Regions from separate parts of the Streptomyces sp. NPDC020422 genome, predicted to be linked through region 1. Evidence: riboswitches for the same ligand, from Rfam matches in the RefSeq annotation. Region 1 holds a riboswitch; the other holds the start of a gene.

Evidence for each region. Region 1 has a riboswitch for ZMP and ZTP ahead of ACH414_RS03005 (bifunctional 5,10-methylenetetrahydrofolate dehydrogenase/5,10-methenyltetrahydrofolate cyclohydrolase). Riboswitches for the same ligand answer to the same signal wherever they lie in the genome.
Region 2: another riboswitch for ZMP and ZTP. It lies ahead of glyA (serine hydroxymethyltransferase); the one in region 1 lies ahead of ACH414_RS03005 (bifunctional 5,10-methylenetetrahydrofolate dehydrogenase/5,10-methenyltetrahydrofolate cyclohydrolase).

Annotation. Positions count from the first base shown of each region.
Region 1 covers NZ_JBIRVJ010000001.1:680,584-694,688, forward strand. Annotated here, with positions in the region: gene ACH414_RS02975 (class I SAM-dependent methyltransferase) at 1-214, opposite strand, end outside; gene ACH414_RS02980 (NUDIX domain-containing protein) at 202-1,674, opposite strand; gene ACH414_RS02985 (ABC transporter ATP-binding protein) at 2,032-4,017, opposite strand; gene ACH414_RS02990 (YqjF family protein) at 4,758-5,546, shown strand; gene ACH414_RS02995 (aldehyde dehydrogenase family protein) at 5,783-7,306, opposite strand; gene ACH414_RS03000 (GAF domain-containing protein) at 7,353-8,678, opposite strand; ZMP/ZTP riboswitch at 8,811-8,917, shown strand; gene ACH414_RS03005 (bifunctional 5,10-methylenetetrahydrofolate dehydrogenase/5,10-methenyltetrahydrofolate cyclohydrolase) at 8,946-9,800, shown strand; gene ACH414_RS03010 (hypothetical protein) at 10,013-10,801, shown strand; gene ACH414_RS03015 (SWF or SNF family helicase) at 10,818-12,260, opposite strand; gene ACH414_RS03020 (SNF2-related protein) at 12,257-14,105, opposite strand, start outside.
Region 2 covers NZ_JBIRVJ010000005.1:629,764-643,868, reverse strand. Annotated here, with positions in the region: gene ACH414_RS17055 (FAD-binding oxidoreductase) at 1-318, shown strand, start outside; gene ACH414_RS17050 (decaprenylphospho-beta-D-erythro-pentofuranosid-2-ulose 2-reductase) at 359-1,114, shown strand; gene ACH414_RS17045 (2'-5' RNA ligase family protein) at 1,309-1,905, opposite strand; gene trpS (tryptophan--tRNA ligase) at 2,001-3,011, opposite strand; gene glyA (serine hydroxymethyltransferase) at 3,189-4,523, opposite strand; ZMP/ZTP riboswitch at 4,602-4,692, opposite strand; gene rocD (ornithine--oxo-acid transaminase) at 4,801-6,018, shown strand; gene ACH414_RS17025 (polysaccharide deacetylase family protein) at 6,099-6,794, shown strand; gene ACH414_RS17020 (glutathionylspermidine synthase family protein) at 6,784-7,971, opposite strand; gene ACH414_RS17015 (hypothetical protein) at 7,982-8,275, opposite strand; gene ACH414_RS17010 (hypothetical protein) at 8,382-9,209, shown strand; gene ACH414_RS17005 (PLP-dependent aminotransferase family protein) at 9,878-11,284, opposite strand; gene ACH414_RS17000 (carboxymuconolactone decarboxylase family protein) at 11,332-11,844, shown strand; gene ACH414_RS16995 (isocitrate lyase/phosphoenolpyruvate mutase family protein) at 11,895-12,626, shown strand; gene ACH414_RS16990 (serine/arginine repetitive matrix protein 2) at 12,616-13,479, opposite strand; gene ACH414_RS16985 (hypothetical protein) at 13,481-13,858, opposite strand; gene ACH414_RS16980 (hypothetical protein) at 13,851-14,105, opposite strand, start outside.

The DNA of each region.
Region 1 (14,105 bases):
ACGCGTCCGCCGCGGTCACCCGGTGCCCGGCGGCGGCCAGGCGGAGCGTCATCTCGCCGGTTCCGCAGCCGGCGTCCAGGACTCGGACCGGCCGGTCCGGAAGCTCGGCTTGCAGCCGGCGGAAGACGAGGTCGTGCCGGAGCCGGCCCCGCCCGCCTGTCGAGTACGCGTCGTACGCGGCGCCGACCGCGGCGAAGTCGGTCACCGCTGCCACCCGAGTTCGGTGTAGGTGCGGCCGGCCTGGATGCCTTCGATCGCCGCCCGCGTGTACGGCACGATCCGCTCGGGCAGGTCCTTGACCCCGATCCACTCCCAGGCCACACACTTGTCCCGCTCGCGCACCTCCGGCGCGCCCTCCCAGTACCGGGGGCGGAAGAACAGACCGATGCGCGGACGGTCTCCCGGCTTGTCGATCATGTGGACGGTGTGGACGAGGTCGAGATCGGCCGGATCGATGACCAGCCCGGCCTCCTCGCGGGACTCGCGCACCGCGCAGTCGGTGGCGGCCTCGTACTCGCAGTGACCCGCGAGGACATGCCACGTGTCGCCGGCGTACGCCGAGTCCGGGTGCCGCAGGCCCAGGAGGACCTTGCCGTCGCGTTCGAGGTAGAGGTGGACGCCGACGATGTGCGGCTCGGTCCCGGCCGGCGCGCCCGCCACCGCGGCAGCGGACTTCTCCGGCTGGTCGGCGGCAGGGGCGGGATGCTCGGCGGCGTGGGTCTCGAGCAGGCTCCGGGTGTCGGGCAGCATGGTCAGGTAGGGCAGCTGCTCGGGACGGAACCACGCGAGCATCACGCCTTCGGTCAGCGTCAGCTCCGACGGGTCCCCCTGCCACTCGCCGGCGAACAGCGCGACGGGCACGCTCGTGCCGTGGGTGCCGATGACGGAGTCGACGCGGTACGGCTCCAGGCCGGTGAGGACGAGACCTGCCTCCTCCTGGAGCTCGCGGGTGACCGTGTCGAGCAGCGTGGCGTCGTGCGGTTCGCGGCCGCCGCCGAGCAGGTCCCAGCAGCCCGGCGCCCAGATGTCCGGCTTGTTCGCGTCTCGAAGATGCAGCAGATACCGGCCGGCCGCGTCGCGAATCACGGCGGACGCGTTCACCGGGGTGATCGTGCCGTGCAGGCCGGCGGCGCTCAGTTTCGCGTGCAGAGTCGGCGAGCGGACCTCGTCCTGCGCCAGCCACACGGCTCCCGCGATCTCGTCGTCCTGCAGGGTCGGTTCCGGTGCGCCCGGCGTCAGGCGGAAGACGAACCGGACGTCGAAGTGCCGGTGGGCGGGTTCGCCTGTGGAGGGCCGCGCCTCGATGTCGTGGACGTCGATGTCGATGGGCGCGTGCCCGAACTCCGGCGTGAGCACGAGGCAGGAGGCCGGGATGCCCGTCTCCTCCCGGACCTCCCGGAGCACGGCGGCGAGCAGCGTGGCGTCACCGCCGTCGACGTGACCACCGGGGGTGAGGAGGAGCCCGCTGGCCCGGTGGGCGATGTGCAGGACGCGCCCGGCGGCGTCGATGACGACCGCGCTGCACGTGATGTGCCCGGGCAGCGCGGTCCGGCTGGTCGGGTCGGCGCCGGAGTCGAGCGCGGACAGAAGTCCGCTGAGCGCGCTCCGCTCGGCGGGGTGCCGGTCGAGGTAGTCGGCGACCAGGTCGCGGATGTGGTCAGCGGACGGCGGCATGTCGGCACCTCACCGGATCGAGACGGGCGGCAGCAGAGGACGGGGCGGGGCCAACCAGGGTGTGCGGGGGTCGGCGGCCCGCGGGGGGAGCGTCGGGAGGGGTGTGCACGCAAGACCTCCTCGGCCTCGTGAAGGCGCCCGCGCAGTACGGCCGCGGCGTCGAAGCGGGCGCGAGCGTAGGCCTGCAGCGACGCGGGGTCTTGACGAACCACTGCCTGTCGTCCTGCCCGGAGGCGAGGTAGTTGTGCGTGACCGTCCCGGTGGGGCCGGCCTCGACAGCGGTCGCCATGATGCCGAACTCGCCGGCCAGAAGCAGCGTGACCAGCTCGATCCGCTCCCGCTCGCGGAGCGTGGGTGTCATCGGCGCGCCTCCGGCTCGTCGACGCGGGCGGACTGGGCCGGCACGGGGGCAGGTTCGAACTGGCGCGCCTGAAGTCCGTAGGCGTCGCGGAACGCGCCGGTCCCGGTGGCGGGGTCCATGAGCTCGGTGAAGGTGCCGCTCTCGACCACGCGGCCTTCGTCGAGGACGTAGATGACATCCGCGTGGCGAGCGCTGGCGAGCCTGTGGGTGATCAGGACGGTGGTCTGGCCCTGGTCGGCGAGCCGGTGGATCTGGTCGAAGACACGCTGCTCGGCTGCCGCATCGAGGGCGCTGGTGGGCTCGTCGACGATCAGTACCTCGCCGTGCCGGAACCTGGCGCGAGCGAGCCCCAGCTTCTGCCACTGACCACCGGAGATCTCCTGCCCGCCCTTGTAGCCGCGGCCGAGCAGCGAGTCCAGACCGCGCGGCAGCCCTGCGATCACCTCATCGGCGCCCGCGTAGGCGGCCGCGTCCTGGATGGCCCCGTCGTCCCACCGCACGTCGCTGCGGCCGATGCCGACGTTGACGCGAGCGGTGAACGGCCAGCGGAAGAAGTCCTGGGCGACGATCGCCACCCGGCTGAAGACCTGCGTCCGGTCGGCCTCGGCGGTGCTGACACCGCCCCACAGGACCTTCCCGGAGTTCGGCAGCCTGACCCCGCTGAGCAGGCTGACCAGGGTCGACTTGCCGGATCCGTTCTTCCCCACCAGCGCAACGGTCTTGCCGCGTGGAATGACCAGGTCGACATCGTGCAGGGAGGGCGTGTCCTTGCCGGGATAGGCGTAGGTGACCTTCTCGAACCGGATCTCATCCGCCACGTCCGGAAGGTCCAGTCCGCCGTCGGGCACCGCGCGCTCCATGGCCTCCTCGCACAGGCGCTCGAGGTCGGCGATGAACAAGGCCTCGCCTTGAACGTCGGTGATGCGCACGACCAGGTCGGTGATGCTCGCCGAGCTGGTCCGGATCGCCAACACCGCCGTGGCGGCGATCGCGAGGTCCATCCGCCCCGCCCACAGCAGGAATCCGAGCACGCCGTACGTGGTGATGGTGGCCAGTCCGCGGGCGGAGTCCGCGATCAGATTCACGCGCGCGCCCGTCCAGGCCAGCCGGGTCTGCTCCACCTCGCTGGTCTCCGCCATCAGCCGGAAGTGGGTGAGCAGGAGGGGAGCGACGCCGTGGACGCGGACCTCGGCGGCGGCCTTCTGGTCGATCAGCAGCTGGTTGAGCAACTTCGCGGCGCGGACGTGCTGCACGAACCGGTGCCAGCTCGTGTACTGGTGCCGGGTCATGGTCAGCGAGCCCCATGCGTTCGGCAGAGCCATGAGGACCAGAAGCGGAAGCAGCACGGGGTGCAGCACCGTCAGCACCCCGGCCGCGGCAGTCAGCGAGATCAGCGAGGTCACCACGGCGGTGCAGTAGCCGACCATGCGCCGGGCCGCATCAGCGCCCCACTGCGCGGTGTCCATCAGCCGGTGGAAGGCGTCGTCCTCGATCGCCTCGAGCTCGACCCTCGCCACCAGTCCGAGGTACCGCTCGGTCGCGACCCGCTGCGCTTTCGGCTCCAGAATCCCGGTGGCCGCGGCCGAGGCCGACGTGCAGACCGAGCCGATCACGGACAGGACCGCGACGACAGCGACGGCCGGCAGCGCGGCTTGCAGCCGACCGGGGATGTCACCGGGCGCGAGGAGCGCCATGAGCAGCGCGTTGACCGAGATCAGGGAGACGGCCTGGGTGATTCCGCGGGTGATCTCGCTGAGGGCGACTGTGACGAACGCCCGGCGGTCGGCTTCACGCGCGAGACGGATGGCGAGGAGCACCTGCCGCGGCAGCGAGCGGCCCATCTCCCACAGCCCGAGAGCCGCCCAGGCGCCGGAGTGTGCGGCGAAGCCCTGGTCGTAGGTGAGTCTCCCCCCGAACAGCAACTGCTCCGACTCCGAGGCCTCCTCATCGGCCGTCGGCCCGGTTTCCGTCGTACTCGTCATGCCCCCCACCTCGTATCCGGGCGTGCTGTGCGGCGGGACTCGTCAGCCATGCGCACGGACCCCGCCGGGGAGGCTCCGGGCCTGGGCTGCTTGACCTGAGCAGGGAAGGTGGGAAGAGGGGACATCACGGTCTCCAAAGGTCGTGTGGGGGTGTCGGATGGCTCAACGACGCGAGGACGTGATGCGAGCACAGTTAAATCGGACGGCATTCGAACCCCGGAAATAGGCGAAAGCGCGTTCGTGCGTGGTGCATCGACCCGTACGGGACAGGGGGCCTCCTCGATGCCGGAAGTGGCCGAAACGCCGACATCGAAGGGGGCTTGTCCGCAGGGGAGTTCAGTGGCCACCGAGTCACGGCTCTGCCGCGCGAGGCGGCCGCCGACCACCGTGGGCGGGCGCGTGACGAGCTCCTCGATTGCGAAGCGCTCGAGGAGGACCAGGCCGCGGTCGAGGAGAAAGCCTTCGGGGTGGACCCGGCGGAATGCGCTCGTCGCGCGGGCCGGAGCTACGAGCGAGTCAGCCGTCCGGCTTCACCGCGCACGGGGGTCTTCGCGTCGCACGGTGGCGCCCGGATGATCACGCACGGTGGTCAGGGGAAGCCTGGCGACTTCAATGCATGAACGATGCGACTTGTCGGTGCGCCGTGCTTGCCGAACGCTGGGGCGTAGGGCGAGGAGCCTGCGCCACGGGGCCCGGCTCGGCCTCTGTCCGCGTTTCCGGATGGAGAGGAGAAGGAAGCCATGGCGACGTCCTGCCGCGGTTCCGCGGGCCCACCCGTGCACCGGGAGGAGCGTGACACGGCGCCGCGACCGGTGTCGGCGGTCGGTCCCCCGCTGTCTTCCGGCAGCGTCTTCCGCCAGCGGTGGACCGACCTGGTGTTCGCGCACTGGGAGGTGTCGCCTGACGACGTCGCCGGCCTGTTTCCCCCGGGAACGCGGCCGGACGTGCTCGACGGGAAGACCTACGTGGGCCTCGTCTTCTTCGGCATGAGGGATCTCCGTCTGTCGCGCGGTCCCGTCCTGCCCTTCGCGGGCCGGTTCGAGGAGATCAACGTACGCCTCTACAGCGTCGATGCCGCCGGCCGGCGCGGGGTGGTGTTCCTGAGCCTGGACTGCAACCGTCTGCTTCCCGTCATCGCGGCGAACGGAGTGTTCGGGCTTCCCTACCGCTGGGCGTCCGCCCGCTGCGACCGCTTCGAAGAGAGGATCCTCTACGCCGTTCGCCGTAAGGGCCCGCAACATCCTCGCTCCCGCCTCTGGGCTGCGGTCGAGGGCGAGGAGCGCAGCCCGGACGCGCGGGAGAACTTCCTGACCGCCAGATGGGGTCTCCACGCCCGGGCCTGGGGGCGGACGTTCTACTGGCCGCTCCACCACGAGCCATGGCGCTTCAAGGACGCGGCGCTGCTCCTGCTGGAGGACGAACTCGTGGAGGCCGCCACGGGTCTGACGGTAGCCGCGTCCTCACCGGCGAGCCTGCTCTACTCGCAAGGCCTGTCTGTACGCTTCGGCCGTCCGTTCTGGATCTGCTAGGCGACCGCGACGTGCCCTCGCGGACGCCGGGGCCACGAACGAGCCGTTGCCGACCGGTGCCCGCGCGGGCCGTCCGTCGATGTCAGCCCAACCAGACCGTGGACCCGGCGAGAGGGAGTGGTCACCACGGACTCCGCCGGACGCGAGTCTGTGCTCCTCCAGGCTCGCACCCCCTGGCCCTGCGAGAGCTGACGGTCCTGGGAGCGCCTTCCCCCCGAATGTCCGGACTGGAGCTGCTAGAAGAACCCCAGCTTCCTGGGGGAGTAGCTCTGAAGGATGTTCTTCGTCTGCTGGTAGTGGTCCAGCATCATCTTGTGGGTCTCGCGGCCCACCCCCGACTGCTTGTAGCCGCCGAACGCCGCGTGCGCCGGGTAGGCGTGGTAGCAGTTCGTCCAGACGCGGCCCGCCTGGATGGCGCGGCCCGCGCGGTAGGCGGTGGTGGTGTCGCGGGTCCAGACGCCGGCGCCGAGGCCGTACAGGGTGTCGTTCGCCGTGCGGATGGCGTCGTCGAAGTCGGTGAAGGAGGTGACCGCGACGACCGGGCCGAAGATCTCCTCCTGGAAGATCCGCATGTGGTTGTCGCCCTCGAAGATGGTCGGCTGGACGTAGTAGCCGCCCGCCAGCTCGCCGTCGTGATCGATGCGCTGACCACCCGTCAGGATCTTGGCGCCTTCCTGCTGGCCGATCTCCAGGTACGAGAGGATCTTGGCGAGCTGGTCGTCGGAGGCCTGTGCGCCGATCATCGTCGCCGTGTCGAGGGGGTGGCCCGGGACGATCAGTTCCGTACGGGCGATCGCCGCCTCCAGGAACTCGCGGTAGTGGCCGCGCTGGACCAGGGCGCGGGACGGGCACGTACAGACCTCGCCCTGGTTGAGGGCGAACATGGTGAAGCCCTCCAGTGCCTTGTCGCGGAAGTCGTCGTCCGCCGCCCACACGTCGTCGAAGAAGATGTTGGGGGATTTGCCGCCCAGCTCCAGGGTGACCGGCTTCAGGTTCTCCGAGGCGTACTGCATGATCAGCCGGCCCGTCGTCGTCTCGCCGGTGAAGGCGATCTTCGCGACCCGGGGAGAGGAGGCCAGCGGCTTGCCCGCCTCCTCGCCGAAGCCGTTGACGATGTTCACCACGCCCGGCGGCAGCAGGTCGGCGACCAGGCTCAGCCAGAAGTGGACGGAGACCGGGGTCTGCTCGGCCGGCTTGAGGACGACCGCGTTGCCCGCCGCCAGCGCCGGGGCCAGCTTCCACACCGCCATCAGGATCGGGAAGTTCCACGGGATGATCTGGGCGACGACCCCCAGCGGCTCGTGGAAGTGGTACGCCACGGTGTCCTCGTCGATCTCGCTGAGCGAGCCCTCCTGGGCGCGCAGCGCGCCCGCGAAGTAGCGGAAGTGGTCGATCGCGAGCGGGATGTCGGCGGCGAGCGTCTCCCGGACCGGCTTGCCGTTGTCCCAGGTCTCGGCGACCGCGAGGGCCTCCAGGCTCGCCTCCATCCGGTCCGCGATCCGCAGCAGGACCTGCGCGCGCTCCGCCGGCGCCGTGCGGCCCCAGGCCGGGGCCGCCGCGTGCGCCGCGTCGAGCGCGCGCTCCACGTCCTCCGCCGTGCCCCTGGCCACCTCGGTGAACGGCTTGCCGTCGACCGGGCTCGGGTTCTCGAAGTACCCTCCGCGGGCCGGGGCGACGTACTCGCCGCCGATCCAGTGGTCGTAGCGGGCCCCGTACGACATGAGCGAACCCTCGGCGCCGGGCGCGGCGTAACGGGTCATGGGCATGGCCTCCCCTCGAACCGCGCCGACCGTCCTTGGCCGGCGCTCAGCGGCGAGTCTGCGCCGCCCGACGTTGCAACCCCGTTGCACCCGCTGCCAGTTCGGCGTCCAGCGCGGTCAGCCGCGCCCGTACGGCCGGAGCCTGCGCCGCCGGCACGGCCGAGGCGAGCGCCCGCCACACCGCCACGTCGTCCTCGCCCCACGGGCTGTACGCCCAGTCGGCCAGCAGCCCCGGATCGGCCCGGTCCACCAGCGCCGCCCGCAACCGCCCCGCCAGCCGTTCCCGGAGTCGTACCACCGCAGGGGCCCGCGACCCCGGCAGCAGCGGGCCCGCGTAGTCCCCGAGCGCCGTCGCCACCGCCCCCGAGGCGAGCCGGCGGTCCACCGTCACGAAGTCCGCGTCCACCTCAGCCGTCAGCCGGTACGGGCGCGAGGCCAGCAGCTCCGCGCCGAGCAGGCCCCGCAGCCGGGACATCTCCGCGCGCAACGTCACCGGCGCGACCGACTCGTCCTCGTAGAGCAGGGTCAGCAGCTCGTCGCCGCCCACCCCCTCGGGCCGGTACGCCAGGACCACCAGGATCTCGCTGTGCCGGCGGCTGAGGCGGAGCCGCCGGCCCGCCACGTGCAGCAGCGCCTCGTCCCGGCCGAGCGCCGAGAGCCGGGGCCGGCCCGCGGCCGGCGCGGGGGAGAGCAGGGCCAGCTGCGACTCCGCCGCCCGTGCCACCGCCTGCACGAACGCCAGGCTGTGCGGATGCGCCAGGCCGTCCCCACCCGTGATGTCGACCGCGCCGATCAGCCGCCCGTTGCGCGGGTCGTGGACCGGTGCCGCCGCGCACGTCCACGTCTGCGCCGGGCGCTGGAAGTGCTCCGCGGCGCACACCTGCACCGGCCGGTCGACGGCGAGCGCCGTCCCCGGCGCGTTGGTCCCCGCGGCGGCCTCCGACCAGCGCGCCCCCGGCACGAAGTTCATCCGGCGCGCACTGCGCAGCGTCCCCGGGTGCCCCTCCACCCACAGCATCCGCCCCGCGGCGTCGCAGACCGCGAGCAGGTGCTCCCCGTCCCGCGCGTACGCCCCCATCAGCTCCCGGACCACCGGCATCGCCGCCGCCAGCGGATGCTCCTCCCGGTGCCCCGCCAGCTCCTCCTCGTCCAGCTCGACCCGCGCCCCGCCGTCCGGGCTCACCCGCGCCCGCATCGAGCGGCGCCAGGACTCGGCGACCAGCGGCCGCACCGGCGGGCCCCCGAGCGGGCCCCCGGTCGTGAACGCCTCGTGCGCCCGGCGCACCGCACCGGAGCCGCCCGCCCAGGCCGCCGCCCCCGTCGCATCCGCCGTGCCCGCCGTGCCCGCCGTGCCCGTCCGCGCCATGCTCAACTCGGCCTCCCCGCGAGGTCGTTCGCCTCATGGGCGTCATCGTCGTGCGCGGGCGGGGCGCCGACAAGCGTCCCGACGGCCTCGCCTGTGCCCCTGTCCGGTACCCGTCATGCGAGCCGTCACGTACAGTGGGACCCGGGCCGTGACTGGCGCTTGAGGTGGATCACCACCGGGGAGCGGCCCGGCGGACGCGCTCACCCCGCGCGGCCGTGTCGCAGCCGTGCGCCTGGGCATCCACCGGTCATCGACGACGCCCAGGAGTGGCCCATGTCCACCAGCACCGCCCGCCTCATGGACGGCACCGCGCTCGCCCGCCGCACGGTCGAGGAGACCGCGGCCCGCGCCGCCGAGATCACCCGCCGCACCGGCGTCACCCCCTGCCTGGCGACCGTCCTCGTCGGCGAGGACCCCGCTTCCGTCACGTACGTGAAGATGAAGCAGAACCGCTGTGCGAAGGCCGGAATCCGCTCCAAGCACGTCGAGCTGCCCGCGAGCACGACCACCGAGGAGCTCGTCGCGGCCATCACCGCGCTCTCCGAGGACCCCGAGGTCCACGGCATCCTGCTCCAGCACCCGGTCGGCCCGCACATCGACGAGCGCGCAGCGTTCGAGGCCATCGCCCCGGAGAAGGACGTCGACGGCGTCACCATGGCCTCCTTCGCCGCCATGGGCTTCGGTCTGCCCGGATTCGTCTCCTGCACGCCCGGCGGCATCATGCGCCTGCTCGACGAGTACGAGGTCGAGCTCAGCGGCAAGCGGGCCGTCGTCGTCGGCCGCAGCGCCATCCTCGGCAAGCCGGCCGGTCTGCTCCTGCTCGGCCGCGACGCCACCGTCACCTACTGCCACTCCCGCACCACCGACCTCTCCGCCGCCGTCCGCGAGGCCGACATCCTCGTCGCCGCCGTCGGCAAGCCCCGCTTCATCAAGGGCGAGGACATCAAGCCGGGCGCCGTCGTCATCGACGCCGGCTACAACCCGGGCAACGTCGGCGACGTCGACTTCGAGAGCGCCGCCGAGCGGGCCTCCCTCATCACCCCCGTGCCCGGCGGCGTCGGCCCGATGACCATCGCCGTGCTGCTCGCCCAGACCGTCGAGGGGGCCGAGCGCCAGCTCGGTCTGTGACGGCGGACAGGTGCGTGCCGGGGTCCCGGCTGCCGGCCACCGGTCCGTGATCCCCGATTCGCGCCTCCCGCCCCGTCATGTCCGTTGCGCGCCCGAGCCGCCGGTGATCAGGGTCTCGCCCGAGCCGCGGGATTGTCACGGTTCTGTACGAGCGCGGCCCAAGTCCCGGATATCACTCGCCACATGAGCGGCTCCGGGTGAACCTGTCTCCTATGCTCCACCCGCCGACGGCACCCCCGTCCCGCGGCGCCCGCGCCCCTCGACGGCCGGGCGCCGTCGCCCTGCTGGTCGCGGCCCTCGCCACGGTCCTGCTGCTCTCCGTCGCCTTCACCGCGCGAGGCGGCACCGACACCCCCGCCCCGCGCGCCGCGACGCCCGTCCCGACCCGGTCCGACACGACGGCACCGCCGGATGCCGGGCCCGCCGGCGGGCGCGCCGACACGCCCTACGAGACGCCCGGACAGGACCCCTCGGGCCCGGGCGAGAGCTCCTCGCCGCGGCCGAGCCGGACGGCGGCCGGCCGGGACCGGACGGCACAGCCCCGCACGGCCCACCGGACCGGCGCCGCCACCGCGCCGACCGGTTCCGCCTCCGCGCCGGCGACCGGCGGCGTGAGCCCCCGGCCCAGCGCGAGCCGGACGGCCGGGCCCGCGCGGACGCCCTATGACGTGCTGCGCGCCGGCGCCTGCTTCGACATGAACCGCGACGCGCCCGGCACCGTCGTCCCCCGTCCCTGCGACACGCCGCACGACGCCGAGCTGGTCGTCCGCCTCCGGCTCACCGGAAGTTACGCCGACGACGGGGCGGTACGGGACGCGGCCGCCGCGCTGTGCCGGGCCCCGCTCCGCAGCAAGGCCGCCGAGCAGCCGCTCGGCACCCGCTGGACGACCTTCGTCCACTACCCGTACCGCACCAGCTATCTCCTCGGCGACGACGCCGTCGCCTGCAGCCTCGCCGCCCCCTCCGACACGGCCGGAAAGCTGACAGCGCCCCTGCAGTGACACGCCCGGCCCGGCGTCACGGCGTCTCCGCGGCCACGAGCGCCGCCGCCGGGTCCTGCTCCGCCGGGCCCGCCGGGGCCCAGTGCCCGTGCTCCTTGCGGTACGGCCACCAGCGTCCGTCCGCGCCGAGCCGCAGCTGCGCGTCCGCGCCGGCGAGCGTCCACCGCGCGGCGCCCGCCGGCCGGAGGTCGGGGCGTTCGCCGTCCTCCCAGGCCTCGGCCAGCTGCGCGTGCGCCCGCACCAGCGCCTCGGGGCCCGGCTCCCACTCCTCCTCCAGGACCGACAGCGCGGCCGCGCCGCCGAACCGCCAGGCGCGTACGCCCAGTTCGAGCCCGGTCGGGCCGCGCCCCGAGCCCTCGGCGAGCCGCGCCGCGATCCACGACACGGGGTCCCCCGCGGCGAGCCGTACCGCATCCTGCGCCGCCGTCAGCGGGGTGTCGTCGAGCGCCCCCGAGAGCATCCGATGCGCCCGGGCCGCGGCGTCCGCCGCGAGGAACTCCAGCGCCGCGGGGTCGATGCCCGGCTCCGGGCCGTTCTCGGTGTCCAGCGACGGCGGCTCGCCGGGCACCGCGGGCGGGACGGGCACGGCCGGAAGGGGCGGCAGGATGCCGCCCGCGGCGAACGCCTCCGCCGCCGACACGCCTGCCCCGCCCGAACCGCCGGACACAACCGGCACGCCCGGCGTACCGGAGGCACCCGCGACTCCGGGCACGCCCGATGCGCCGGCGATGCCACCCGCACCCGACGCACCCGGGACGCCCGAGGTCCCGGGTGCACCGGCCGCGTCCGACGCACCGCCCACGCCCGCCGAGCCCGGCGCTCCCGAACCCCGCCTCCCGGCGTCGTCCTCCGAGCCCTGGGCACCGGCGGCCCCGGCGGCCCGGGCCGCGCTGCGCTCCTGGAGCGCGTCGAGCAGCGCCCGCTCGCCCCGCCCCCGCATCAGCAGCAGCACGAACGGATCCTCGTCGAGGAGCCGCGCCACCTGGTAGCAGAGGGCCGCCGTGTGCGGGCAGTGGTCCCAGGCCTCGCAGCCGCACCGCGGTTCCAGGTCGCCGATGCCCGGCAGCAGGTCGAGGCCGGCCGCCGCCGCGTCCTCCACCAGATGGGGCGGCATCTCCCGGTCGAGCAGGGCCGCGATGTGCCCCGCGCTGTCCACCGCCAGGTCGACGAAGCGGTCCCACTCCTGATCGGAGAGTTCCTGGAGCAGCACGTCGCCGCGGTACGCCGTGCCGTCGGGCTCCTGCACCACGGCCGTGATCCGGCCCGGCCGCACCGACACCGCGCCGACCGCCCCGGCCCGAGCGTGTCGCCGCCCCCGCTTCAGCTGCTGCCCGTCGAGCGCCGTGTCCTCCAGCGCCTTCAGCCACGCCCGGCCCCACCAGGTCCGGGCGAACACCGAACCCCGCACCGGCGGCAGTGCCGCGAAGGTGCGCTCGTCCCCGGTCCCGTACCCGCTCATCGTCCGTCCTCCCCGCGCAGCCGCACCAGCTCCGCGAGCTCCGCGTCGGTCAGTTCCGTCAGCGCCGCCTCGCCCGCGCCGAGCACGGCGTCGGCCAGCGCGCGCTTGCGCTCCAGCATGTCCGCGATCCGGTCCTCGATCGTGCCCTCGGCGATCAGCCGGTGGACCTGCACCGGCTGGGTCTGCCCGATCCGGTACGCGCGGTCGGTGGCCTGCGCCTCCACGGCCGGGTTCCACCAGCGGTCGTAGTGCACGACGTGCTCCGCCCGGGTGAGGTTGAGCCCGGTGCCGGCCGCCTTCAGGGACAGCAGGAAGACCGGCACCTCGCCGGCCTGGAAGCGGGCCACCATCGCCTCCCGCTCGGCGACCGGGGTGCCGCCGTGCAGGAACTGCGTGCGCACGCCCCGGCCGGCCAGGTGCGTCTCCAGCAGCCGCGCCATCTGCACGTACTGCGTGAAGACGAGGACGCTCGCCCCCTCCGCGAGGATCGTGTCGAGCAGCTCGTCCAGGAGCTCCAGCTTGCCCGAGCGGCCCCCGACCCGCGGCCGGTCCTCCTTGAGGAACTGCGCCGGGTGGTTGCAGATCTGCTTGAGGCCGGTGAGCAGCTTGACCACCAGGCCGCGCCGCTCCATGCCGTCGGCCTCGGCGATGGCGGCCAGCGTCTCGCGGACCACGGCCTCGTAGAGCCCCGCCTGTTCCCTGGTCAGGGCGACCGCCCGGTCGGTCTCGGTCTTCGGCGGGAGTTCGGGCGCGATCCCCGGGTCCGACTTGCGGCGCCGCAGCAGGAAGGGGCGCACGAGCGCGGCGAGCCGTTCGGCCGCCGCGGGGTCACGGCTGCCCTCCACGGCCGCCGCGTACCGGCTGCGGAACGCGCCGAGGCCGCCGAGCAGCCCGGGCGTCGTCCAGTCGAGGATCGCCCACAGCTCGGAGAGGTTGTTCTCCACGGGCGTGCCCGAGAGCGCGACCCGCGCCGTGGCGGGGATCGTGCGCAGCGCGCGGGCGGTCGCCGAGTACGGGTTCTTGACGTGCTGCGCCTCGTCCGCGACGACCAGACCCCAGGAGCGTTCGGCGAGTCGTGGCGCGTCGAGCCGCATCGTGCCGTACGTGGTGAGGACGAACTCCCCTTCGGCGAGGCCCTCCAGGTCGCGCGCCGGGCCGTGGAAGCGGCGCACGGGCGTGCCCGGCGCGAACTTCTCGATCTCGCGCTGCCAGTTGCCCATCAGGGAGGTCGGGCAGACCACCAGGGTGGGGCCGGCGGTGCCGGGGTCGGTCTGCCGGTGCAGATGGAGGGCGATCAAAGTGATCGTCTTGCCCAGGCCCATGTCGTCGGCGAGACAGCCCCCGAGCCCGAGCGAGGTCATCCGGTGCAGCCACCCGAGACCGCGCAGTTGGTAGTCGCGCAGGGTCGCGGCGAGCGCGGCGGGCTGGGCGATCTCCGGCTCGCCGCCCTCGGGTTCGCAGAGCCGGGCCCGCAGGCGTTCCACCCAGCCGGTCGCCTGGACCTCCACGCGACGCCCGTCGATCTCGGTGGTTCCGGTGAGGACGGCGCCCAGCGCGTCCACCGTGGTGAGCTTGCGGTCCCGTGACGTCCGGGCTCGCCGCAGCTCCTCGGGATCGACGAGCACCCACTGGTCGCGGAGGCGGACGAGGGGCCGGCCGGCCTCGGCGATCCGGTCGAGCTCCGCGCGCGTCAGCTCCTCGTCGCCCACGGCGAAGCGCCAGTCGAAGGAGAGCAGCGCGTCGGGGGAGAGGAAGGAGGGCAGGGCGTCGCCGCCCCGGTCCCGCGTGGCGCGCCCGCCCGGCCGGTCGGCGTCGTCGTTCGCGGCGTCCGGCTCGCCGGACCGG
Region 2 (14,105 bases), on a different contig from region 1:
CGCCGCTGCCCGTCCTTCCTCGCCGTGCTGAAGCGCTTCGGCGACGCGGACCCCGGCTGGCTGTCGTTCCCGGTGCCCGGCTGGACCCTCGCGCTCGACATCCCGGCCGGGCTCTCCGGGCTCGGCGCCTTCCTCGACGAGCTGGACGAGGAGGTCGTCACGGCGGGCGGGCGGGTCTACCTCGCGAAGGACTCCCGGCTGCGGCCCGAGCTGCTCGACGCCATGTACCCGCGGCTCGCCGACTTCCGCGAGCTGCGCGCCCGGCTGGATCCGACGGGTGTGTTCACCTCGGACCTGTCGCGCCGCCTCGCCCTGTGACCGCCTCCACCCCCTTCGCATCCCGAGGAGCGTGAACGCCATGAAGGACGCCTTCGGCGCCCCCCAGTCCCTGCTCGTTCTCGGCGGCACCTCCGAGATCGGCCTGGCCACCGCCCGCCGGCTCATCGCCCGCCGCACCCGTACCGTCTGGCTGGCCGGGCGCCCCTCCCCCGCGCTCACCGCCGCCGCGGACTCGCTGCGCGCGCTCGGCGCGGACGTGCACACCGTGCCCTTCGACGCGCTGGACACCGAGTCGCACGAGGAGCGGCTCGGCAAGCTCTTCACCGAGGGCGACATCGACATGGTGCTGCTCGCCTTCGGCGTCCTCGGCGACCAGGCGCGCGACGAGTCCGACCCGCTCGCCGCGGTCCGGGTCGCCCAGACCAACTACACCGGCGCCGTCTCGGCCGGCCTGGTCTGCGCCCAGGCGCTGCAGGCGCAGGGGCACGGCTCGCTGGTGGTGCTCTCGTCGGTGGCCGGGGAGCGGGCCCGGCGGGCCAACTTCATCTACGGCTCGTCGAAGGCGGGGCTCGACGCGTTCGCGCAGGGCCTGGGGGACGCGATGCACGGCACGGGGGTGCAGGTGATGATCGTCCGGCCCGGTTTCGTACGCACGAAGATGACCCGCGGCCTGGCGGAGGCTCCGCTGGCCACCACGCCCGAGGCGGTCGCGACGGCGATCGAGCTGGGGCTCCGGCGCCGCTCGGAGACGGTGTGGGTGCCGGGCAGCCTGCGGGTGGTGATGTCGGCCCTGCGGCACGTACCCCGGACGCTGTTCCGACGGCTGCCGGTGTGAACCGCTGCGGGCCCGGGCCGCGCCCGCCGTCACGGCGACAGCGGGCCTGGAGGGCAGCCGTTCCGGTCGGCTGCCGGCGTGACCCCCGGCCGGCCCGCGCGGCGGCCGGCCTGGGTGACGGCCGGTCCGCCCGACGGCAGGTCCGCGCGACAGCCGGCCCGCCCGACGGCCGGTCCGCGCGGTCGCCCGTGGGCTCACACCGCCGGGGTCCTGGCCGGCTGGTCGAGGGGGCTGCCGCCCTGGGCCGGGACCGCGGAGACCGTGCGGCCGCTGCCGAACTCGTAGTCGCACAGCTTGCGCCACACGCCGTCCGGGCCCTGCTCGTACAGAGCGAAGGAGCGGCAGGTCCAGTCCGCCGCGTAGCCCGACAGCTCCGTGAAGGCGCGGTCCATGGCCTCCTCGGAGATGCCGTGGGCGACGGTCACGTGCGGGTGGTACGGGAACTGCAGCTCGCGCGGGACCGGGCCGGACTCGTCGCGGACCAGCTTCTGGAGCCGGTCGCAGGCGGGCGTGCCCTCGACCAGCTGGACGAAGACGACCGGGGAGAGCGGACGGAACGTGCCGGTGCCCTCCAGGCGCATCGTGAAGGGCTCGGTGCCGGCGGCGATGCGGGCGAGGTGCGCCTCGATCTCCGGCAGCCGCTCCTCGGCCACCGCCGTCGGCGGGAGCAGGGTGACGTGGGTCGGGATGCCGTGCGCGGCGGGATCCCCGAAGCCCGCGCGCCGCTCCTGGAGCAGGCTGCCGTGAGGCTCCGGGACCGCGATCGAAACGCCGAGCGTTACGGTCCCCACGTCGTTCTCCTCCGTCATCCGTCGGGAAATGTGCTGAAGCGGTGCAGGTCGCCAGTGTGCGGCCTGCACCACCCTTGTGGCCAGGGTCCTTGGACTCAGTGCTTCGCGGGCAGGAAGCCCATCCGGTCGTAGGCCTGCGCCAGCGTCTCCGCGGCGACGGCCCGGGCCTTCTCCGCACCCTTGGCCAGGAGCGAGTCCAGCGTCTCCGGGTCGTCCAGGTATTCCTGCGTCCGGGTCCGGAACGGCGTGACGAACTCCACCATGACCTCGGCCAGGTCGGTCTTCAGGGCGCCGTACATCTTGCCCTCGTAGCTCTTCTCCAGGTCGGCGATCGACGTGTCGGTGAGCACGGACATGATGCCGAGCAGGTTGGAGACGCCGGCCTTGTTCTCCGGGTCGAAGCGGATCACCGTGTCGGTGTCCGTGACGGCGCTCTTGACCTTCTTCGCCGTCGTCTTCGGGTCGTCGAGCAGGTTGATCAGGCCCTTGGGGGTCGACGCCGACTTGCTCATCTTGATCGCCGGGTCCTGCAGGTCGTAGATCTTCGCCGTCTCCTTGAGGATGTACGGCGAGGGGATCGTGAACGTGTCGCCGAAGCGCCCGTTGAAGCGCTCCGCGAGGTCGCGGGTGAGCTCGATGTGCTGGCGCTGGTCCTCGCCGACGGGGACCTGGTCGGCCTGGTAGAGCAGGATGTCCGCGACCTGGAGGATCGGGTACGTGAAGAGGCCGACGCTCGCGTTGCCCGCGCCCTGCTTGGCGGACTTGTCCTTGAACTGCGTCATGCGGGAGGCCTCGCCGAAGCCGGTGAGGCAGTTCATCAGCCAGGCGAGCTGGGCGTGCTCGGGCACGTGGCTCTGCACGAAGAGGGTGCAGCGCTCCGGGTCGAGGCCCGCGGCGAGCAGCTGGGCGACGGCGAGCCGGGTGTTGGCGCGCAGCGCGGCGGGGTCCTGCGGGACCGTGATCGCGTGCAGGTCCACGACCATGTAGAAGGCGTCGTGGGACTCCTGGAGCGCGACCCACTGGCGCACGGCGCCGAGGTAGTTGCCGAGGTGGAACGAGCCTGCGGTGGGCTGGATTCCGGAGAGCACACGCGGGCGAGACTGCATGGCGGAGCCATTCCCCTGAGGGTGGTGGTGGGCGACGGGCGGGCGGTCAGAGGCCATGCCCATCATTCTCTCAGGTGTGGGAAGCGATCCCCGCCTGCCCGTGCGTCAAAAGTGCCGCCGATGAGACGAGGACCACACCGCGCCCGGCGGGCGGGCCGCCCGCCGGGCGCCGGGGGGTCAGACCGGCAGGCCCGGCGCCGGGTGGGCGCCCATCAGCTCGGCGACCTCGGCGCGGACGGCGGCGAGGGCGTCCTCGTCGCCCTTGCCCGCGGCGGCGACCCCGCGGTCGATCCACTCGGCGACCTGGGGCATGTGCGTGACGTCCAGGCCACGGGAGGTGAGGGACGGGGTGCCGATGCGGATGCCGGAGGGGTCGAAGGGCTTCCGGGGGTCGTAGGGGACGGTGTTGTGGTTGACGACGATCCCGGCCCGGTCGAGCGCCTTGGCGGCGACCTTGCCGGGGACCTCCTTGGGGGTGAGGTCCATCAGGATCAGGTGGTTGTCGGTGCCGCCGGAGACCAGGTCGAAGCCGCGGTCGAGCAGGGCCTCGGCGAGGGCCTTGGCATTGGCGACGACCGCGTGGGCGTAGGCGCGGAAGGAGGGCAGCGCCGCCTCGCGCAGGGCGACGGCGATGGCGGCGGTGGTCTGGTTGTGCGGGCCGCCCTGGAGGCCGGGGAAGACCGCCTTGTCGATCGCCTTCGCGTGCTCCTCGCGGCACATCAGCATGGCGCCGCGCGGGCCGCGCAGGGTCTTGTGGGTGGTCGTGGAGACCACGTCCACGTGCGGGACGGGCGAGGGGTGGGCGCCGCCCGCGATGAGCCCGGCGATGTGGGCGACGTCGGCGACCAGCACCGCGCCGGCCTCGCGGGCGATCTCCCCGAAGGCGGCGAAGTCGATCGTGCGGGGCAGCGCGGTGCCGCCGCAGAAGATCACCTTGGGGCGCTCCTTGAGGGCGAGCTCGCGCACCTGGTCGAAGTCGATCCGCCCGTCCTCGCGGCGCACGCCGTACTGGACGCCCCGGAACCAGGTGCCCGTGGCGGAGACGCCCCAGCCGTGGGTGAGATGGCCGCCCATGGGCAGGGCCATGCCCATCACGGTGTCGCCCGGCCGCGCGAAGGCGAGGTGGACGGCGAGGTTGGCCGGGGAGCCGGAGTAGGGCTGCACATTGGCGTGGTCGACGCCGAACAGCGCCTTGGCGCGCTCGATCGCCAGGGTCTCGACCGGGTCGATGTTCTGCTGGCCCTCGTAGTAGCGGCGGCCGGGGTAGCCCTCGCTGTACTTGTTCTGCAGCACGGTGCCGGAGGCCTCGAGGACGGCGGCGGAGACGTAGTTCTCGCTGGGGATGAGGCGGAGGGTCTCGGCCTGGAGCCGCTCCTCGGCGCCGACGAGGGCGGCGAGCTCGGGATCGGCGGCGGTGAGGGCGGGGTGCTGTGCGCGACCGCGGTCGGTCGTGGCGGCGGGCGCGGTGCCGGACGGGGCGTCAGGCGTGGCGGCGGTCGTGGCGTGGGTCATGGCGTCGCTCCGGGTGTTCGGCATGACGGCCCCGGGGCGCCGCGGCTCGCGCGGCACCACACGGGACCCGGTGGGTTCCCGTGATGCCCAGGCGGGCGGCACCTCGTGTGGTCTGCCGCGCGCGGCTCCCCCGGGGTCGCTTCCCCGTGCGCCAGTCGCCGCGCGTGTTCCCAGGTTAGCGGGCGCGCCGTCACGACAGGTTTCCCCGTCCGGCATACGAGCGACGATAAGAAAAGGGAGCCACATCCGCCCCTGCCGCAGGACGAACGGAGATCCCGTGTCGAGTACGTCGAGGACGCAAGACGAGATCGCTGCCGCGGACGCGCACAGCGCCCACAACTACCACCCCCTGCCCGTGGTCGTCGCCTCCGCCGAGGGGGCGTGGATGACCGACGTCGAGGGGCGCCGCTACCTGGACATGCTCGCCGGCTATTCGGCGCTCAACTTCGGGCACGGCAACCGGCGTCTGATCGACGCCGCGCGGGCGCAGCTGGAGCGCGTGACGCTCACCTCGCGCGCCTTCCACCACGACCGCTTCGCGGAGTTCTGTACGCGCCTGGCCGAGCTGTGCGGCAAGGAGGCGGTGCTGCCGATGAACACCGGTGCCGAGGCGGTGGAGACGGCGGTGAAGACGGCCCGGAAGTGGGGGTACGAGGTGAAGGGCGTGCCGGACGGGCACGCGAAGATCGTGGTGGCGGCGAACAACTTCCACGGCCGGACCACGACGATCGTCAGCTTCTCCACGGACCACGAGGCCCGCGACCACTTCGGCCCGTACACGCCGGGGTTCGAGATCGTGCCGTACGGGGATCCGACGGCGCTGGAGGCGGCGGTCACCGAGAACACGGTGGCGGTGCTGATCGAGCCGATCCAGGGCGAGGCGGGGGTGCTCGTGCCGCCGGCCGGCTATCTGGCGGGGGTGCGGGAGCTGACGCGGCGGCGGAACGTGCTGTTCATGGCGGACGAGATCCAGTCGGGACTGGGCCGTACGGGACGGACCTTCGCGTGCGAGCACGAGGGCGTGGTGCCGGACGTGTACATCCTGGGCAAGGCGCTCGGCGGCGGCGTGGTGCCGGTCTCGGCGGTGGTCGCGGACCGGGACGTGCTCGGGGTGTTCCGGCCGGGTGAGCACGGCTCGACCTTCGGCGGCAATCCGCTGGCGTGCGCGGTGGGCCTCGAGGTGATCGCGATGCTGCGGACCGGCGAGTACCAGCAGCGGGCGACGGAGCTGGGCGAGCACCTGCACGCGGAGCTGGGACTGCTGGTGGGCGGCGGTGCGGTGGAGGCGGTGCGCGGCCGGGGTCTGTGGGCGGGCGTGGACATCGCGCCGGCGAAGGGAACGGGCCGGGAGATCTCGGAGAAGCTGATGGAGCGGGGCGTCCTGGTGAAGGACACCCACGGCTCGACGATCCGGATCGCTCCGCCGCTGGTGATCTCGAAGGAGGACCTCGACTGGGGCCTGGAGCAGCTGCGCACGGTGCTCGCGGCGGACTGACGAGGTCCGCTTGCCGGGGCCGCCCGGCGGACAACTCCGGTCATTGACAAGGCAGTTGGTCTAGGCCAATGATGACGGCCATGCCGAGACCCCGTCTGCGCCGCGCCCTGCGCGGTGCGCTCGCCGCACTCGTCCCCGTCGCGCTCCTCGGTGCGCTGGGGGGCTCCGCCCAGGCCGCCCCGCTCGCGGCCTGGCCGGAGCCCGTCCCGGTCGTCTCCCATGTGGACACCGCCGACCCGGTCGTCTTCGTCACCATCGACGACGGCTGGAACCACGATCCCGCCGCCGCGAAGCTCCTGCTCGACCGGCGCGTGCCGGCCTCGCTCTTCCTGCTGCCGGGCGCCTACGCGTACGACGACGCCTACTTCCACACCCTGCTCGACCAGGGCCGCTCCCGCGTCGAGAACCACACGGTGAACCACCCGGACCTCACCACCCTCGACGCCGCCGGGCAGCGGGCGGAGGCGTGCGGGGCGCGCGACGCGCACCTCGCCGAGTTCGGCGACGGGCCCCGGCTGCTGCGCCCGCCGTACGGCGCGTACGACCGGACGACCCGCACCACCGCCCGCGCCTGCGGCGCGAAGGCCCTGGTGACCTGGACGTACGACATGACGACCTGGGGCCAGTGGACCCCGCCGACACCGCGGCTGAAGGCCGGGGACATCATCCTGCTGCACTTCAACGAGACGGTCGAGCAGGACCTGCGCCGGGCCCTGGAGGCGGCCGACGCGGCGGGCCTGAAGCCGGCGCCGCTGCGGGACTACGTCACAGAATGACGTGCGGGAGGAAGCGGGCGTACTCGTCCGTGACCAGGCCCGCCGACTCCCGGATGCCGAGGCCCGCCGACTCGTCGCCGACGGTCCACGCGCCGAGCACGACCCGGTTGCCGTCGAAGTCGGGCAGCGGGGCGAGCTGCTGGTAGCAGCAGGGCTCGTCGTCGCGGAGGACGACCGGGGCGCCCGCCTCGTGCAGGGTGACGCCGGCGCCCTCGCGGCCGAGCAGCGGCTTGGCCACCCAGCCCGTGGTCGCGGCGAGTTCGCGCGGGCCGTCGAGGTAGGCGGGCAGCAGGTTGGGGTGGCCCGGGTGGAGCTCCCAGAGGATCGCGAGGAGCGCCTTGTTGGAGAGCAGCATCTTCCACGCGGGCTCGATCCAGCAGGTGGTGCCGGTGCCGCCGCCGTTGTCGAGGGTGTCGAGGACGTGCGGGCCGAACCGGTCCGTGGTCAGCCACTCCCACGGGTAGAGCTTGAAACAGGCGCGGATGAACCGGAGCCGGTCGTCGACGAAACGGCCCGAGATCCGGTCCCAGCCGATCCGCTCGACCGAGAGCGCCTCGGTGTCGAGGCCGGCCTGCTGGGCGGTCTCGCGCAGATACGCGACCGTCATCAGGTCCTCGCCCAGCTCGTCGCCCTCGCTGTGGACGAAGTGCACGGGGCTGCCGGGCGGCAGCAGGTGCGCCTGCCGACGCCAGGCGTCGACGAGGCGCTCGTGGAGGGAGTTCCACTGGTCGGCGCCGGGGAAGCGCTCCTCCATCCAGAACCACTGCGGGCTCGCCGCCTCCACCAGGGAGGTGGGGGTGTCGGCGTTGTACTCCAGCATCTTGGCCGGCCCGGTGCCGTCGTAACGCAGATCGAACCGCCCGTAGAGGGTGGGCAGCTCGGCACGCCGGTGCCAGGCCTCGGCGACCCGGGCGCGGATCCGGGGGTCGGTGATGCCGAGCTCGGCGAACCGGTCCTTGTCGACGATGTGCGCCGCCGCCGCCAGGCACATGGCGTGCAGCTCCTCGACGACCTCCTCCAGGGCCTCCACCTCGGGCAGGGAGAAGGAGTAGTAGGCGCTCTCGTCCCAGTACGGGCGCAGGGAGTCGTCCGGGTAGCGGGTCAGCGGGTAGATCAGACCCTGCTCCTCGACGGTCCGCTGCCAGCCGGGGCGGGGCTCGATGGTGTGGCGCTGCATGGTCCGGGGATCAGCCGCCGGAGGAGGAGTGGTGGCCGCCGAAGCCGCCGCTGTCGACGGCCGACTTGTCGAAGCTGCCGCCGCTGACGCGGCCGCTGCTGACCGAGCCGCCGTAGTAGTAGCGGCCGCTGGACGAGCTGCCGTCGCTGCTGCCGCCGCCCGACTCGCACTTGTAGTCCGGCAGCTCCTTGTACGTCACCGGGTCGATGCAGCGGCGGTCGGGCTCCGAGCCGCACGCGGTCAGCGTCGCCGCCAGCACGCCCACTCCGCCGAGAATGACCGTGCCGGACCTCAGCCTGCGCATAGCCCGCCCTCCCCTGTCCGCCGCCTGTTGCGATCGCACAGTGTAGGCCCGGCCTGGGCGGCCCCCGGATCCCACTCGCACTAGAGTCCCTTTCGTGCTACTTGGGATGGTGTGTGCGCTCGGCTCCGCGCTCTGTTTCGGGGCCGCGTCGGTGCTGCAGGCGCTCGGCGCGCGGGCCGCCGAGCCGGGTACGGGCGGCGGGGTCGACGTGGCGCTGCTGTGGCGGGCGCTGCGGCAGTGGCGGTACGTGGCCGGGCTCGGCCTGGACGGGCTCGGCTTCGTCCTCCAGATCGTGGCCCTGCGGACGCTGCCGATCTACGCGGTGGGCGCCTCGCTCGCGGCCAGTCTCGCGGTGACGGCGGTGATCGCCTCGCGGGTGCTGGAGGTGCGGCTGAGCCGGGTCGAGTGGGGGGCGGTGGGCGTGGTCTGCCTCGGCCTCGCGATGCTGGCGCTCGCGGCCGGCCGGGAGGGGCACGAGGGGACCGGCTCGGCGGCGCTGCAGTGGGGGCTGCTCCTCGCGGCCTTCGCCGTCCTGCTGGTCGGTGTGGCGGCGGGCCGGCTGCCGGAGCGGCCCCGGGCCCTGACCCTCGGCCTCGCGGCCGGCTTCGGCTTCGGGGTGGTGGAGGTCGCGGTCCGGCTGATCGACTCGGTCGACCTGGCCAACCCGGCGGTGTACGCGTTGCTGGTGGGGGGCGGGGCGGCCTTCCTGCTGCTGACCTCGGCGCTGCACCGGGGCTCGGTGACGACGGCGACGGCGGGCCTCGTTCTGGGCGAGACGATCGGGCCCGCGGTGGTGGGGGTGGCCTGGCTGGGCGACCGGACCCGCGAGGGGCTGGGCTGGCTGGCCCTCCTCGGCTTCGCCGTCGCGATCGCCGGCTCCCTCACCCTGGCCCGCTTCGGCGAGGCCCCCACAACCCCGGAACCGGCCCACTGACCCCCACAACCCCCGCACGGACCGCCGCGCCCCCGCCCATGCGGGCCGCCTCCGCCTCGCCCACCCCCGTGTGGGCCGCTGCACCCCCGCCCGTCCGGTCCGCCTCCGCCTCGCCCACCCCCGTGCGAGCCGCCGCGCCCCCCTGCCTGTGCGGGCCGCCTCCGCCTCGCCCACCCCCGTGTGGGCAATCGTCCCGCAGGGCGGGACGGGTGGGCACACGGGACGGCGCCCTTAGCGGCGCCTCCGCTCCCCGTGCCTGAGCCCCCGCCCCGACTGCGCCGCACCCGTGGTGCGGGTTCAGGCGCGGAGGCCTAGGCCCGGCAAGGGGCGCCGTCCGTTGTGCCCACCCGTTCCGCCCCAGCGGAACGAATGCCCACAACGGCGGGCCGCAGGCCCACAACGGGCGCAGGCGCGGCCGGGAGGGTGGGCACCGCCCCCAGCGGAGCGGGGGACCCGCGGCGGGGCCGGGCGCAGGCCGGGGAGGGCGGGCACCGCCCCCAGCGGAGCGGGTGACCCGCGGCGGGGCCGGCCGCAGGCCGGGGAGGGTGGGCACCGCCCCAGCGGAGCGGGGGGACCCGCGGCGGGGTCGGGCGCAGGCCGGGGAGGGCGGGGGCTGCTTCAGCGGAACGGATGCCCGCGACGGCGAGGGCGCCGTCTGGGGGTCGGGGTTACGGAAGGGCTCGGCACAGGGCTTCCAGGGTGGTGGGCCAGCTGCTGTCCGACGGGGTGCCGTAACCGACGATCAGGGCGTCCGAGGCCGCCGCCGTGGACGGATGCCGAAAGCGGTCGATGCCCTGCAGGGCCAGCCCCTGGAAGGCGGCCGCGCGGGTCACCGCGGACTCCGTACCCGGCGGGAGTTCGAGGACCGCGTGGAGCCCCGCCGCGATGCCGCTCACCCGAGTCCCGGGCGAGCGCGCCCCGACCGCGGCCACGAGCTGGTCGCGCCGCCGCCGGTACCGCAGCCGCATCGCACGCACATGCCGGTCGTAGGCCCCCGACGCCAGGAACTCCGCGAAGGTCAGCTGGTCCGTCGCGCTCGACACCCAGTCCACCGCCCCCTTCGCCTCGGTCACCTCCCCCACCAGGTGCTCCGGCAGCACCATCCAGGCCAGCCGCAGCCCCGGTGCCAGCGACTTGCTCGCCGTGCCCAGGTAGACGACACGGTCCGGGTCCAACCCCTGCAACGCACCCACCGGCTGCCTGTCGTACCTGAACTCGCCGTCGTAGTCGTCCTCCAGGATCACCCCGCCCGACGCCCGCGCCCAGTCCACCGCCGCCGCCCGCCGGTCCGGCTGGAGCGCGCCGCCCATCGGGAACTGGTGGGCGGGGGTGAGCAGGACCGCGCCGACCCCGCCCATCTCCCCCAGCTCCTCCGCGCGCGTGCCGCGTGCGTCGAACGGCAGGGCCGGGGTGCGCAGGCCCACCCGGGCCAGGATCTCCCAGTGGGCGTCGAGCCCGTACGACTCGACCGCCACCTCCCGCACCCGGCGCGCCTTCAGCACGTGCGCCATGAGCATCAGGCCGTGCACGAACCCGGAGCAGACCACGATCCGTTCCGGCCGCGCGTGCACGCCCCGCGCCCGGGCGAGGTACTCGGCGAGCACGGTGCGCAGTTCGATCCGGCCGCGCGGGTCCCCGTATCCGAAGGCCTCGTCGGGCGCCGCCATGAGCGCCTTGCGGGAGGCCTTGAGCCAGTCCGCGCGGGGGAAGGAGGACAGGTCAGGGGTGCCGGGGCGCAGGTTGTAGGTGGGTTTGCCGGCCGGGGACGGGGAGGGGGCGCCGCCCGTCCTGGCGGGCGGGCGGCGCGGGGCCGCGCGGCGGGCCACCCGCGTGCCCGAGCCCTGCCGGGCCGTCAGCCAGCCCTCGGCGACGAGCTCCGCGTACGCGTCGGCGACGGTGTTGCGGGCCACCCCCAGGTCGGCGGCGAGCGAGCGGGAGGACGGCAGCCGCACCCCCGCCTCCAGGCGCCCGCTGCGCACCGCCTCGCGCAGCGCGTCCATCAGGCCGCTGCGCAGGCCCCGCCCGCTGAGCTCCAGGTGCAGGTCGGCGCCGAAAGTGGACCAGTCGTTTGCCATGGAAATGGACCATACCCGGGCGCCATCCGCGTCGTACGGTCGTCACCATGACGACCACGAGCACCACCGCCTCCGCCGCCCCCTACGCCCACGAGCACGCGCCCCGCCTCGCCTTCGCCGAGCGCCACCCCGAGTTCTACAAGGCCATGATCGGCCTGGAGATCGCCGCGTCGAAGCACGTCGACCCGACCCTGTACGAGCTGATCAAGATCCGCGCCTCGCAGATCAACAACTGCGGCTTCTGCCTGGACATGCACACCAAGGACGCCCTCGCCGCCGGCGAGACCGTGCAGCGGATCGTCCAGCTCTCCGCCTGGCGCGAGTCCCGGCACTTCTACACCGAGCGCGAGCTGGCCGCCCTCGGTCTGACGGAGGCGGTCACCGTCCTGACCGACGGCTTCGTGCCCGACGAGGTGTACGCGCAGGCCGCCGAGCACTTCGACGAGACCGAGCTCGCGCACCTCATCGGCGCCATCACGGTCATCAACTCCTGGAACCGGATCGGCGTCAGCACCCGGATGGCGCCGGGGCACTACACCCCCGGGATGTACAAGCGGTGAGCAGCGAACCCGTGGGGCGCGCACCCGTGAGTGGCCGCCCCGTAAGTCCCGTGCCCGCGAGCCCCGTCGAGCGGCTGCGCGCCCTGCACCTCGGCGTGGCGCCCGGTGCCCGGCCCCTGGTGCTGCCGGGGCCGTGGGACGCCGCCTCCGCGCGGGCCTTCGAGAAGGCCGGGTTCCCGGCCCTGGCCACCCCGAGCGCGGGGATCGCCGCCGCGCTCGGCCACGAGGACGGGAAGACCCCGGCGGAGGAGATGTTCGCGGCCGTGGCCCGGATCGTCCGGGCGGTCTCCGTCCCCGTCACCGCCGATGTCGAGGGCGGGTACGGCCTCTCCCCCGAGGAGCTGGTCGCCCGGGTCCTTCGGACCGGCGCGGTCGGCCTGAACCTGGAGGACTCCGACCGTACGGGCGGACTGCGCGACCCGCGGGAGCAGGCGGAGCGGCTGGCCGCGGTGCGGGCGGCGGCGGGCCCCCGCCTCTTCGTCAACGCCCGGGTGGACTCGTACCTCCGCGGCGGGACGCTCGACGACGCCGCCGAGCGCGCCCGCCGCTACACGGCCGCGGGCGCGGACTGCGTCTTCCCGATCCTCGCCCCCGCCGACGATCTGCCCCGGCTGCGCGCGGCCGGGGTCACCGGGCCGCTCAACTTCCTGGCCAGGCCCGGCGATCCGGACTTCGCCGAGCTCGGCCGGCTCGGCGCCACCCGGATCACCTTCGGGCACGGGCTGCTGCTGCGCACCCTCGCCGGGGTCGAGGAGCTCGCGGACGAGCTGCTCAGGGCCTGAAGAACTCCAGGACCGTGGTCAGCGTCTCCCGCTGCTTGGGCCAGTCGCTCTCCGGTCCCGCGACGAGGATCGCGTGCTGGCTGCCGTCGGTCCCGGTGAACGCCCGGTCGACGACCTTGCGGCGCCCTTCCGTGCGGTCGTAGGCGTACACCAGCTCGGCTGCGTCGCCCTCGCCGGTCCGCTCCAGGCCGATCTGCTCGTAGCCCGGCTTGGCGGTGAGGTTCTGCGACGTGCGCTGCAGCGACTCGTACGGCGTGCTGTCCGGCTCGGCGAGGGTGAAGATCTGGATCAGGCTCTTCCCGTCGGGCGAGTTGTAGAAGACGCCCTCCGCCGACGAGGTGCGGTTCCAGTTCTCGGGGACGGCGACGGTGAAGCCGGCCGGGTCGTCGACCGCGTGGAAGCCGGGCGGCGGCATGTCGTCCATGGGCGCCGAACTGTCCGACGGGGAAGCCGAGTCGGAGGGCCCGCCGGAGTCCGACGGCCCGTCGGACGGGGAGTCGGAGCCGGACGGGGAGTCGGTCGCCGACACCGAGGTGCTCGGCGGTCCCGCCGTGCCCTTCCCGTCGTCGCCCCGCCCAAAGGTCAGCCAGCCGCCGACGGCCCCGGCGGCCAGCACCGCCGCCACCACCCCGGCGACGACCGCGGTCCGCGGCCGCCCGGGCCCCGTGCCGGGGCCCGGCATCGGTCCCGGGACCGGACCAGGCTGCGGGCCGGGTATCGGCCCGACCGTCGGGTCGTACGACGGAGGCGGCGGCAGCAGCGGGGCCGGACCGGAGCCCGGGGTGGCGGCGGGCCCCTGCTCCCAGCTCTGGGTCTCGTCGTTCCAGCGCGCCTCGCCCCCGTACCCGCTCATCTCACCCTCCGAGCAGGGCCGCGAGGGCCTGTCCGACGGCGACCCCCGAGGCGAGGATGCCGGTCACGGCGCCGGCGTCGGCCAGGGCCTGGCGCAGCCGGGTCAGCCGGCCGGGTCCGGCGGCGCCGGTGCCCTCGATCTCGTCCTCGGCGTCGGAGAGTTCGGCGTCGAGGGCGGCCGTCTGCTCGGACGGGACGACCCCGCCGAGGTCGGCCCGGAGCTTGCGGATGGCCTGCAGCAGCTCCTCCTGCTGGGGATCGCGGCCGGGCTGCGCCCCCTGCACCGTGTACGAGACCGTGTTGTGGTCGCCGACGGTGACGTTGCCCTGGGTGTTGCTGATGCTGATGCCGCCCGCCGCGGGCTTGGCCTGGTCAGCCACGGTCGCCTCCGGTCTTGGTGGTGTGGAAGGTCTTGCTGGTGACGGTGTTGTGGTCGCCGATGGTGACGTTCCCCTTGGTGTTCTCGATGAACGTGCCGCCCTCGGCGACGTGGACGATCTTCTGCTCGAACTCGGCGGTCTCGTAACCGGCCTGGCGCAGGGCGACGGTGACCCCGTTCGCGACCCGGTCCTGGATGCTCTTGAGGTAGCGGCTGACGTCCATCTCCTGGAAGAGGGAGGCGTCGGC